DNA from 3 places in the Desulfosediminicola sp. genome. Region 3 is predicted to be linked to each of the others. Evidence: riboswitches for the same ligand, from Rfam matches in the RefSeq annotation. Region 3 holds a riboswitch; each other region holds the start of a gene.
What was found. Region 3 has a riboswitch for cobalamin ahead of trpD (anthranilate phosphoribosyltransferase). Riboswitches for the same ligand answer to the same signal wherever they lie in the genome.
Positions count from the first base shown of each region.

Region 1: it holds a riboswitch for cobalamin, as region 3 does, so the genes downstream of both, ACN5NT_RS19980 (sodium:solute symporter family protein) here and trpD (anthranilate phosphoribosyltransferase) in region 3, are expected to answer to the same signal.
Region 2: it holds a riboswitch for cobalamin, as region 3 does, so the genes downstream of both, ACN5NT_RS08960 (FecCD family ABC transporter permease) here and trpD (anthranilate phosphoribosyltransferase) in region 3, are expected to answer to the same signal.

Region 1 is NZ_JBLXGE010000014.1:101,667-105,882, reverse strand. It holds gene ACN5NT_RS19980 (sodium:solute symporter family protein) at 1-1,496, opposite strand, end outside; cobalamin riboswitch at 1,633-1,850, opposite strand; gene ACN5NT_RS19975 (ABC transporter substrate-binding protein) at 2,274-3,401, shown strand; gene ACN5NT_RS19970 (ATP-binding protein) at 3,398-4,216, shown strand, end outside.
Region 2 is NZ_JBLXGE010000004.1:298,494-302,709, forward strand. It holds gene ACN5NT_RS08955 (ABC transporter ATP-binding protein) at 1-596, opposite strand, end outside; gene ACN5NT_RS08960 (FecCD family ABC transporter permease) at 589-1,629, opposite strand; cobalamin riboswitch at 1,858-2,063, opposite strand; gene ACN5NT_RS08965 (hypothetical protein) at 2,487-3,458, opposite strand; gene sppA (signal peptide peptidase SppA) at 3,547-4,216, opposite strand, start outside.
Region 3 is NZ_JBLXGE010000002.1:170,957-175,172, forward strand. It holds gene ACN5NT_RS03660 (PFL family protein) at 1-391, shown strand, start outside; gene ACN5NT_RS03665 (universal stress protein) at 690-1,118, shown strand; gene ACN5NT_RS03670 (iron-sulfur cluster assembly scaffold protein) at 1,207-1,587, opposite strand; cobalamin riboswitch at 1,711-1,979, shown strand; gene trpD (anthranilate phosphoribosyltransferase) at 2,219-3,331, shown strand; gene ACN5NT_RS03680 (hypothetical protein) at 3,331-3,537, shown strand; gene cobT (nicotinate-nucleotide--dimethylbenzimidazole phosphoribosyltransferase) at 3,539-4,216, shown strand, end outside.

The DNA.
Region 1 (4,216 bases), on a different contig from region 3:
TCGGCAAAAAATGGTGCCAGCCTGAATGTCGGCGAAGGAGCGGTAACGAGAGATACGCTAAAATAAACGAGCCCACTGACAGCCATGGCGACTATAACGCCATGTCCCATCAGGATTGGATGCACAGCCTCAAGTGCGGGTGGCGCGCCGGGCAGGGTGTTGAACAGATCATAGGCTACAAAAGCGCACTGACTTAAAAAGCCGGTACACATGGAAGCCCCCGCTCCTGCTGCGGTTCCTCCTTTCCAGTACATACCTCCCATCAACGCGAAAAAATACGAGGCACTGGCTATGAAGGTGGCGATATGGATGGCGTCGATAATCGAGTCAATCAGAAAAGAGCCAATGGTGGCGCAGGCGATGATAAGGAGCACACTCAGCCTGTTGACCAGCATCATTTCACTCATCGATGCTGCGGGATGGAAGAGTCGTTGATATATATCACGGGCCACGCATGAGGCACCAGACGCAGCAAAAGTGTCGGCGCAGGACATGGCAGCAGCAGCAAGCGCTACAGCGCAGAGGGCCACGATAATATCTGAATAGTTCTGACTGACGATGAAATGCAAAAGAGCAGGCTCTGCCTGGGCCATTCCCATGGGAAAGCCGGCCGCGGCAATATCAGGATAGATGTTTCTCAGGCCCAGAGCTATGAAGGCACAGCCTCCGAAAACAAGAGTGACCAATAAAGAGCCGAAGAGCATGCCGTTGCGTGCTGACCGGGAGTCTCTTGCTGCCCATACTTTCTGCCAGGGGTCTTGTTCAGTTATCCAGCCGGGGATGATGGCAACGCTAAAGATGAGTACCATAGGCAAACCGATTGAGAGTGGGTTCCACCAGTCCGCACCTGTGGTTGTAACCATGGTAGATATCGCCTGGCTGCTGGTTTCAGCGCCATTGCCCATGACCAGGACCGAGAAAATCAGCACGAAGAATGACAGGCAGAGAAATTGCACAGTATCGGAGGCAATGACCGCAGACAGGCCACCCAGAGTAACATAGACCGCGACGGATAATCCTACTATCAATGCAGCCTGCAGGTTGGATATGCCATAAAAGATTTGCAGCACCATGGCAAAGCCCTTGATGTCGGCCACGGCAAAGAGGATCATTACCACGATGATGATCATAGCCACAGGAGTGCGGATAAATGAACCATAGCGGATTTCCAGCAGTTCGGGCTGGGTCATGGCTGGGATTGATCTGATCTTTTTGACCAGAAGAGCGATAATCAGGAGTGCGATAATATTTGGGGCCACAAATCCCCAGACAGAGCCCATGCCAAGAAGGATAAAAAAGCCGATAACCGCCAGCATGGCTCCGGCGGTCAGCCAGGATGCGGCTGCGGAAAAACCAATGGAGAACGTTCCGGCGCTCTTGCCGGCCAATAGAAAATCCCTCACGGTTTTTTGCCTCCGGTTAAAGTAGTAACCCGTGGCGATGAGGAAAAAAATGTAGGCTCCAAAAAGAACCAGAAATATCGAATAGCTGCTCATACTCCCTCCCGGCAACCGAGGGCGACGCTCAATACTGTTATCAGACGCCGCGATGCTGTTGCCAATCTGGTGCCGGAGGGAGATAGAAAAATCCCCGAACCGACAAGTGTCAGCCCGGGGATTTACCATCTCTCCGAGAACAATAGGCTTGGTTGGCAGATATTCTGACTCGTGGATCACCCTACTTACCGCACCTTCCCGTACCGTTTATCCGATTTCAACCTGAAATTACAGTACAGTGGTATATGCGGTGTTCGTCCTCACTCACAGCGGCGGGTCCGTTCCGGAATTACACCGGATTCCCTGCGGGAATCGATCAATGGTTGATCAGATACCCGGATCATTTAAAGATCACCAGCAAGCATTTGTTGTGTTTGTTGCTAAGCCCTTGATTCCAATATTTATGAATCAGGAAAAAGGCCAATTCGCCTTGCAGAAATAGTGTATATACAAAAAATAGTCAAGCCGGTTCATTGCCTGATATGTTAAAGGATTAATTGAACTATTCAGAAGTTTACGACATCTTTTGTATAGACTCAGTTGGGATATTGGAAAACGGTAATGTCATTTTTTTTAGAAAAAGTTGTGTTTTCAGTTGATTGGTAGAGTGTCGTCAGCTGGTGACGATAAGGGGAAAGGGACTATTTTTCTGTTGTTGCCTGCTGGGGAGTAGTTTACATTCAGCTTCTGTTCGTCTATAAAAACAGCGACATCAGTCTGATGTGGCAATGGTTTCGTGTAGGTAGGCTTCTCTTTTATTTAAATGAGTAGAGCGTTATGGTATCTGTGCATGAACGTAAAGTGTTGTCAGAATTAAGAAAAGTTGCAAATAAAAGTTTGGTGTGTTCCCTCTGGGTGCTGGTACTTCTTTTGCCGCACGAGGGGAGCGCTCAACTCTCAGCATCTTCTCCGGCGATAAAGAAACTCTTCATCGTTCACAGTTATGAAGCAGGGCACCTCTGCGGTCAGCCCCAGCATGACGGTGCGATAGCAGGCCTGGCCAGATCAGGCTGGATTGTTGATGAGAATCTGGCTGTGCGCACCTATTATATGGATACCAAGCGCACCAATAATAGCCCCGCTCTTATTCAACAGCAGGCAATACTGGCTATTCAGGAAATAGAGCAATATCAGCCTGATGTTGTCCTTACCCTTGATGATAACGCGTTTAAAACCATTGCTCTTTCATCTGGGATGAAAAACCAGACCTTTGTCTTCAGCGGGATGAACGCTCAGCCGGAAGAATATAACTCCCAATATACCTTTATGAGTAGCCGCGAAAACCCCGGTGGCAGGATTACCGGTGTGTATGAAAAGCTTCATTTCTTTGAAGCGGTGCGAGTGATGTCGATCATGCATGAATATAACAAGATTCTGGTGTTGGAGGACCTTTCGCCGACAGGTAAGGCTATTTCCCGGCAGGTTGATCTTGAGTTGTCCTTGCCTGGGCAACAGTCGGTGTCAAATGTGGTCGACAAGGTGGCCAGAACAAAAGTTCATTCCTGGGAAGAGTTTCAGGAAATTATTGCCCAGGCAAACGATGACCCGGAGATTGGCGCCATATACCTGGGCACACTGTTACTCCACGATAGTTCCGGAGAGACCTATACTGCAGAGGAAATTATCAGTTATTATATATCCCATTCTACAAAGCCTGCCATAGGCTTGAATTATGCCTTCATCAAGCAGGGACTGTATGGTGGTGCGACCGTCGATTTTTTTGCCATGGGCCAGCTTGCGGGGGAGAAAGTTGCGAGAATTCTGAGCGGCGCGGAAGCCGGTACGCTGCCCATCGAAGATGCACCAAGAGTGGCGCTGGTCTTCAACCTTCAACGGGCTGAATCACTTGGTTTGGAAATTCCTTCAGATATCCTGCTGGCGGCGGACGAGGTATTCAGAAAGTGATACGAGAATTGCAAGCCTCTGGATTGGGCTCCAGAAAAGCCTCAACCCTGGTCACATTGACAATTATCGGTCTGGTAATCGTCTCTATTATTGCTGTCTACGGGATTCTGTATTTCAGCTTTGCAAAAAGTCTCACCAGAGAGTTCGAAGACCGGGTTGCTGCAGAGTCAGGCAAGGCAGGGCTGGCTGTCGATAATCGCCTCAACAGGGTCAAGACCCGTTTAAAAGCTCTGTCGCTTGATAATACTGTGCGCGTAACCCTGATGCTTGGAGCCACCAAACAGCTGGATGAGTATCTGCGTGAAGTCTACTCATATGATAATGATCTTCATTTTGTTGTTCAGGACAATGACGGCAATACCTACAGGGCCTTTGAGGAAAACTACTGTGCTGTACCCTTTAAAAAAGTTTTTACTAAACCTCCCGGCAGCTTCGGTATTGTAGATATTCTGGAAAAGGGCGAGGTGCTCATAAGCTATCATCTTCCGGTGATGCGACAGGGGAAAAAAATTGGTGCTGCGGCAGCGGTGTATCATCTGCAACGAGATAGTTTTCTTAAAAATATCATCCAGAATCTGAAGAGCCAGCAATTGGTCATGGTGAGAGACGGTGTGGTCTGGGATGCCCTGAATGGCGAGGTCACTGACTTCACAGTTCAGTCGATGCAGGGGGCAGAGAACTTCATCGGGGCACATTATCTCGATGATGGTGACCATGTTGCGATGTCGATCAGTCAATTGCCGGGGCTGTTTTTCGTCTCCGGTCTTGAGCAGCTGGAAAAGGCCAAAGTAAAAGTTGTTCTGAGTTTTTTACTG
Region 2 (4,216 bases), on a different contig from region 3:
ACTACAGTTATCGAGTCATGGTCTACTCTTTCCCGAAGTGCCTGCATAATATCTATGGAATGCCGGACATCGAGGCTTGCTGTGGGTTCATCAAGTACAAGGACTTCGGTGTTCTGGGCAAGCGCCCGTGCCACCAGTACTCTTTGCCTTTCGCCACCTGAAAGCCTGGTTACCATTCGGTTACGGAGTTGGTAAATGTCAAGTGTCTTAATGGCTTCCATAACCAGGTCGATATCTTTTTGCGAAGGTGTGCCGAACCTGTCAATAAACGGGTGTCGGCCCATCATTACCACTTCAAAGACGGAGTATTCAAAATGAAGCGCCACGTTCTGGGGTACAAATGAAAGTACTTTAGCAAGATCAAGTTTTGGCAGGCGGTGGACTACAGTTCCACGCAGCTGCACCTTGCCTCGGGTTGGCTGTCGGCTGCCGTTTAACAGGTTGATGAGTGTAGTTTTTCCGCTGCCGTTGGGACCGATAAGCCCATACATTTTCCCCTTTTTTAACTGAAAATTAAGCCGTGAAAGGCAGGGGTGATTGCGGTATTGGTAATAGCAATCGGATACCTGGTAGACGATGGAACTGTTTTCAGGCATATCCCCTCCCAAGCTGGCGTTTTCTGAAGATGTAACAGAAGAAGGGGCCACCGATAAGCGCAGTCAAGACGCCGATTGGTATTTCGTGGGGAAGAATTGCGCGGGTAACGGTGTCCGCGACCAGCAGCAGGATGGAACCGGCAAGAAATGACGCAGGTAAAAGAATCCTGTTATCAGGCCCTGTTATCATTCGAAGCATATGGGGAACAATGAGGCCGACAAAGCCGATGACACCAGATACAGCGACACAGATCGCGGTAATAAGAGAAGCACTTATCAGGAGTTGCCTGCGGATTTTGGCACTATCCACTCCGAGAGTGTCAGCGGTGGTGGTGCCGAGCGCCATAATATTGAGATCCCTGGCATAGTAGCAACAAAAGAGCAGACATGGAGCTAGAATCAGTAAAAGAAGTCCTGCATCGTGCCATGATTTACCGATAAATGAGCCCATCAACCAGAAAATGATAACACCCACCTCTTCGTCAGCCATGTATTTTATAAAACCGATTCCCGCTGAGAGTATTGCTGCTACAATAACGCCCGAAAGGATAAGGGTATTTGAGGAAAGTTGCGGATCGTCCGAAGAAAGATAAAACACCGCTCCAAGTGTTGTAACAGCTCCAATAAATGCAAAAAAGGGAACGAAATATGAGACAGGCAGGGATATGCCGATAATCGATAGTATAAAGGCTGTAGAAGCACCAAATGCCGCACCGGATGAAATGCCGAGAGTATACGGGTCGGCCAGAGGGTTAAGCAGTATTGCCTGAAATATACCTCCGGCAAGGGCGAGGCCTCCTCCGACAAGGGCCGCAACGAGTATGCGCGGCAACCGTACATCCATGATGATGACAGAGTTGGTGGTATTTACAGCTGCATCACTGAGCCCTGGTTGATCGAAAAGCGTCTGCCAGAGTGTTGTGATAACATCGGCTGCAGATATGTTGATATAGCCCATACCGGTTGCAGTGATAATTACAGCAACGAGTACAGTTATCAGTGAGCCAAAAAGTAGTTTTGCCTTGCCGCGCATTACTCTCCTTAAAATAAAAAGCAAAATCCGGACAGCAAACAAAATTTCGGGGAACCGGGGGAATGCTCATTTAAGCTATTAACACACCAGCATATACTGAAGAAAGTGCAGGCAGTAGTATTCGGCAAGTGCGAAAAAAACAAAAAAAAATCCCGAATCACTCTAACAGTGATCCGGGATAGCCCTGGTTATCCGAAATCGATGTGCTGGAAAAATCTGTCCGCGATTTACTCCAGCATATTTTCAGGCAGGTCTTCTGACTCCCGGATCATCCTCTCCCCAGGCCTTCCCATCCTGTAATGGACAGTGGCATAGTTCCGGGGGTTGTCACCGGTTACAGCGGCGGGCCCGTCTTCGATTTTCACGAAGTTCCCTTTTCAGCTCAAAGGCGTATGCATTTCCTTATTATGAGCACCTGAATGTATAGTTATTCGTTACCCAGATAGAAAGGGGATGTCAAGTGTCAAAAAGGGAGGATTGATTATAAATTCTGAGTATATTGAAGTTTTTCAGCTATACATGATTTTTTGTTTGACGTTTTGTCCGATGATTGAACACCATCAGTGATGGGGATAATTCGCAATTGTATAGTGCCAGGGAGGTATATCATGGATAAGACCGATCTGTCACACGACGTAGACGGCAAAACTGGGGTTGGCGGAAGTAACGTCAAAGTTTGCAGGCTTGGAAGACGCTATGAGAGATAGTCCGTGTCGAACTTCGGCTGGGAGTGGCACGAGATGAAACTTCTTGCAGAGTAAGGTCAGGCCCAGTAGTACGCATAACATCAATTCAACCTGGTCGGAAGAATTGAAAAAGCCGGGGCAACGTGTTGAGCTGTCCCGGCTTTTTTCTTTTTATAAGGTCAGGTAGTAGTAGATGAGGCCTACCATGATAAGACTGATCACCCGAAAAGACTGGCTGCATACGATAAGTTGTGCGGCTACCCTGGGTTTAAAGATACCGGCATAATACGGGAATTGATGGCGAAATGCCCTCAGGGGTGACGACAGGATATTGCCTACCAGTAAGGCGAGTATGATTTCTCTTTGAGATAATGCTCCTTGCTGCAGCAACGCTCCGGCAGCGGCCAGACCGGCGGTCAGTTCAGCTGCAAGGTGCAGGGTGATGATCCCCATAGCCTGCGGGGAAAGCCACGGAATCCAAGCGAGGTACCCGGCTGCAAGCTCTTCGAGTTCACGAAAATATCCGATGCGATGTACTATAAATATAATGATATAGATCGGTACCGTGAACTTGATGATTTTGCGGATACGTCGCTTAAAGCGTTTCCAGCTTTTTTGCCACGCCCCCTGCCAGTCAATGCCCTTATTCTCAGTTGTTTCGTGTGGAGAGGCCGATATGTCAGGCTTCGGCAGAATGAGCCGGCTGATAACCACAATTAAACCTGTGCGAAGTACCGCTGCGCCTAATGTGATGCTTATATAAATGAAAGCGGCACCGTGGATAAGTGGAACGGTGATGAAAAATATGGTCGGCAAATGAACAAAGTAGGTCGGCAGGCTGTTGAACAGGTTGGCGAGAATCAGTTCTTTTCTGGAAAGCTGTTTTTTGTCATATGCTTCGGCAAGCAGGGTGTTTGCTGCAACACCTGAAAATATTGCCATTGAAAATGAAGCTCCTGCAGTATTCGACATGTTGCCAAGCCGGACAAGAGGTCTGGCGAGTGAGGCTATCCATCGGGTCCAATTAAGGGCTTCGATCAAATTGGCGACGATGAGACCTATGGAAATGAAAATAAGAAGTCGAATCAGGGGCCAGCAGAGCTGACCCCACAGCATGACAAAGAATTCCGGTGTTATCTCCATATGGATGATCCGTAACTAAAAAAAAAATAAATAGCCGAGTTACCGAAGAACAGTCTGGTTATTCAGTACCTTGACAACACAGTGTGTTCTATTCGGGTAGTTGTAACATTGAGTCGGCATAAATGCCATTGGGATCATTCATGATCAGGAGATCTCTGACCTGATGCTGCATCTTTCGATAGATGTTTACCAGAGAAGACGACGCAAAAAAGTCAGGAAAAACAGAAATAGTCGCATTGGTCAGCTGTTTGATGAGTTTGTCACGAACAGATATCTCTCTTTTAATGTAAACTGTCGAATAATCGTCCAAACCGGCAAGCTCTGCCGCAGCGACGACAGCGTCTGAGAGGCCGCCAAGCTCGTCGACCAGATCGATTTCCTTTGCCTTCATGCCTGAAAAAACACGCCCTTCGGCAATGAGTTCCATTCGATCCTGCTCAATTCCACGGCCATTCTCCACAATAGAGAGAAACCTTTCATAGCCGTTTTCAACAGTAAGCTGGATTGATCGCCTGAGGTTCTCCGGCAGCGGCTGGGTTACGTTCAGACCAGCTGAGAGGCTGGTGGTGCCGACGCCGTCACTGTATACACCAATTTCGGCAAGAGTATCTTCGAAGGTCGGTATGGCGCCGAAAATACCGATTGAGCCGGTGAGAGTTGTGGGAGAAGCCCAGATCTGATCAGCATCAGCAGAAATCCAGTATGCGCCGGAAGCGGCGAGGGCACCCATAGAGACCACAATCGGTTTACCTGCCTCT
Region 3 (4,216 bases):
TGTCGGCGGGCTCTCCGGCGCCTTTATTCCGGTGATGGAAGATTCCGTGCTTGCCGATGCGGTCGGCGAGGGCGCACTCTGTATGGAAAAACTTGAGGCCATGACCTGCGTCTGCTCTGTTGGTCTTGATATGGTGCCCATTCCCGGGTCAACTGATGCCGACACCATCTCCGCCATTATCGCCGATGAAATGGCACTCGGCATGATCAACAACAAGACCACCGCAGCCCGCCTCATCCCTGTCCCCGGCATGGAAGCTGGTGATCATGTCAGCTTCGGCGGCCTGTTTGGAGCCAGCCCGATCATGGAGTTGCGCAATACCGGTAAGTCTTCCCGATTCATCGGTTGGGGCGGCCGTATTCCGGCCCCCATCCACAGCTTCAAAAACTAATTGAAGCACCACACGATTTGCCCACCCTGGCAAGAACTTCTAACCAGGGTCAGATAATCGGCAGGTACAAAACAGAATATTTTGTACCTGCCGATTATTGCACATTCTTTCCTCCCGGCTGCAGCCCCTTCTGGGGTTTGACATCCTCTCCCCCCCTCCAATACAATAAAAGAAAAGAATGAGCACAGTTCATGATGCTGCTCACGATCTGCATCCGGTTCCAGCTGTTTGCACGACCGGCTCCCCACTTCAGGCAGCAACCGTACCGCAACGGTCCTATCACCAAGGAGGCCCCGCAATGAAAAAATTCACCAAGATCCTGCTCCCCGTCGATGGTTCCAAAACATCCCGAACTGCCAAAGAGCATGCCATCGCCCTAGCCACGGCAATGGAGGCCGAAATCGTGCTGGTGTACATTACCGGGCTTATTCCTGCCATTATCACCGGTAAACCACGCGAAGAAGCTATTAACGCCCAGAAGGAAGAGGCGGATACCGTTCTCAAACCGTATCGCAACTACCTCAACGATCACAGAATTACCTATAACGAAGTCATCAGCTCTGCCTTTCACCCCGGTGATGAGATTTGCAAAATTGCCAATAACGAAGGATGTGATCTGATAGTCATGGGCTCAAGGGGACTGAGTGACATTGAGGGTCTTTTTCTGGGCAGTGTCACCCATCGGGTACTATCCCGCTGCGACATCCCGGTAATGGTCGTTCGCTAACTGAAGTCATTCGTCACCATTAAAAAAAAGAACACATTCCCATCTGAGAGGACTGGCTGCCGTATTTCTATCGCTCCTGCCGCGACCCTTATTGCCGTCTTTTACCGGTATAATCATTCAAGCTGTGATAAAAGGCGCCGACAGCCAGTTCTGCACAATGATGATGGTCAGCTGGAAGTGTTTTCAGGTACTCAATAATTTTTTCCGGCGTAATCTCCCAGCATTCACTTAACTGGCACCCCTCTGCCAGATAGCTGATAGTATTGGCGCAGGCAAATGTATTCAGACAGCCGTTTATTTGAAAAGTGAGCCCCTCGACACGCTCGTTCTCCACCAAAAGATAAAATTCTACAGTATCACCACAATCCCCGGTCCTGGTGCCGAAACCGTCAGGCGCTTCCATCACACCATAACGATCATAGCTGTACGCCATTATGATAAACTCATCTGAGTAGTCATCCAGAGACATCGTCAACCCTCCTGTAAAAAAATTCCCCTGCCCCTTGCTTTAAAAAACGCACCATAGCGCACGGAGATGCTCTTTTGCAACAATCCCCAAAAGATATCTTGTTGCCAGCACTGCCAGGCACAGGTATATAGAAAGCTAGCGGGTGCGTCCGGGCCTGATTACCAGTCAGGCACCGGGGATAATAGGAAAGCCGGTGCAAATCCGGCACAAGCCAGTCATTGCTGTAAGCGGAGTCTGCTGCGGCTGGGCAACGAACCGTTTTTTTCACCAGTTACCGGTCAATGTCCATGCCCTGAACTATTCGGCTGATCACTGGAGCTTATGCTCTGGGAAGGTGGCCGCAACAGGTTAATCCGTAAGTCAGAAAGCCTGCCCGCAGGCGATATGTTCATGTCGCCTTCAGAGTTCCACTGGAGTTCTCTGTATTGCCTGACAGATCCCGCCGAGGCATTTTTTTTTTAATGCAGCGGCAGGGCTTGCAGGAGATACAGAGAGAGGACCCACCTGCTTTGCCAGAATCCGCTATGAGGTCCCTCCTCTCATCCCTGCCAGGCTGATACTGCAGAGCTGTCCCGGGCTGCATCACACCTCGGTCAGTATTTTTTTACAACCTTCAGCCGGACAAAATCTCATGGACATTGATAACAACCAGAAATTCGGGGGACTCATCAGTCAGCTTATTAACAAGACCGACCTGAGCGAAGCTCAATCCTATGAAGCCTTCTGCATGGTACTCAACAACGAGGTAACCGAGATGCAGCAGGGCGCCTTTCTCGCAGCCCTCACCTCCAAAGGTGAATCCGCTCCCGAGGTTGCCGGTGGATGGCGAGCGATTTACGACCTCGACACCACTAAAACTCACCTGCGTTGTGCTGACGAGGTCGTTGACAATTGCGGTACCGGCATGGACAGTTTTAAGACTTTCAATATCTCCACTGCCGCCTCAATTATCGCCGCTGCCGGTGGCGTAAAGGTTGCCCGTCACGGCGCCCGGGCCATTTCCTCCACCTGCGGAACAGTGGACATTGCTGAAAGTCTCGGGGTCGATGTCGAATGCAGTGTCGATATTGTCGCTAACTCCATCGAGACCACAGGGCTTGGCCTGTTTAACGGTATGAGCCCGCAGGTTCACCCCCTGGCATTGGGGAGAATACTCTCACAGATTCGCTTCGGTTCACCATTAAATATCGCAGCCTCCCTGGCTAATCCCGCCCTGCCCAGATATGGAGTGCGCGGTGTCTACTCCCGTGAATTACTGATGCCTGTCGCCAGGGTGATGGACTCCATCGGCTATCTTGACGCAATGGTCATGTACGGCTCAATTGAGGGAAGTGATAAGGGGATGGACGAGGCGTCCGTCTGCGGCACTACCTACGGAGTCCGTCTGCATGGAGGTACGCTCACAGAATTCAGTTTCACCCCAGAGGATTGTGGCCTGATACAACATCAGCCTGAAGAACTTGCTCCCGAGACAGATCGTCAGGAAGCAGCAAAACAGATGCTCGCGCTGCTTGCCGGTCAGATAAACGGGGCGAAACGCGACGCAATCCTCTTAAACAGCGCCTGTATTTTCCACCTGCGTGGCCTCTGTACCACCATGAAAGAGGGTGTCAAAATGGCCGATGCCATCCTTACCAGCGGCAAGGCTCTTCAGCTTTTGCATGAGTGGGTACGAGCCCAAAGCAGTGACCGGGAGGCCAGCCTTTCCCGTCTTGAGAAACTGAAAAGCGAGGTTCTCAACTGATGAAGCTATTGGTCCTTAAAGAAGCCGACCGCTACTTCCGCTTCAGGCAGGAGAACATTGAAATCTGCAAGATGAGCAAAGCCAGTGTCTATCCCCCTGAGCAGTATCAGCTGGTTGTAGAGAACCTGAAACAGCTACATGAAAATGGTTATCCGGATGCCAGGATTATGCAGCTAACCATTACCGAAACCGAATACACTCCCTGACATGCAACAGCGAATTCAACTCACCGCGATACAACAGCTTTCCTCGACAAGCGTCAACCCCAAGCAGCTTGACCAACCGACTGAGGGCCACATCCGGCTCAAGGTGCTCTATTGCGCCATCTGTCGCACAGATGCCAAGATGTGGAAAAGTGGTCATCGCGATCTGAAACTGCCGAGAGTACTCGGTCATGAAGTGGCGGCGATCAATGAAAGCAGCGGTGAGTTGTTTACCATCTGGCCGGGCCAGGCCTGTTGGAAATGCAGCTATTGCCTCAACGGACGAGATAACCTCTGTGAAGAGATGAAAATCATCGGGTTTCACTCTGACGGGGGGTTCAGCAGTTGGCTTGATGTTCCCAACCGTTCACTCATACCGGCAGAAGGCATACAAGATCCCAGACTGTTGGTCTTTACCGAACCCATCGCCTGTGTTCTCCATTGCCTGGCAACGCTCAACATCTCAGGCCGGGAACGTGTCATTATTTATGGCGGTGGAACCGTAGGACTCCTCACCGCCCTGGCCTGCCAGGTCCGGGGTTGCATGGTTACTGTTATCGAACAAAGTGAAGAGAAGATAGCGAAAACGACACCATTCACCTCCACCCACCAAATTGCCGTGGTGAAAGATACCGTGGATAGCGATTTTGATCTGGCCATCAACTGTTGTGACAGCCCGATC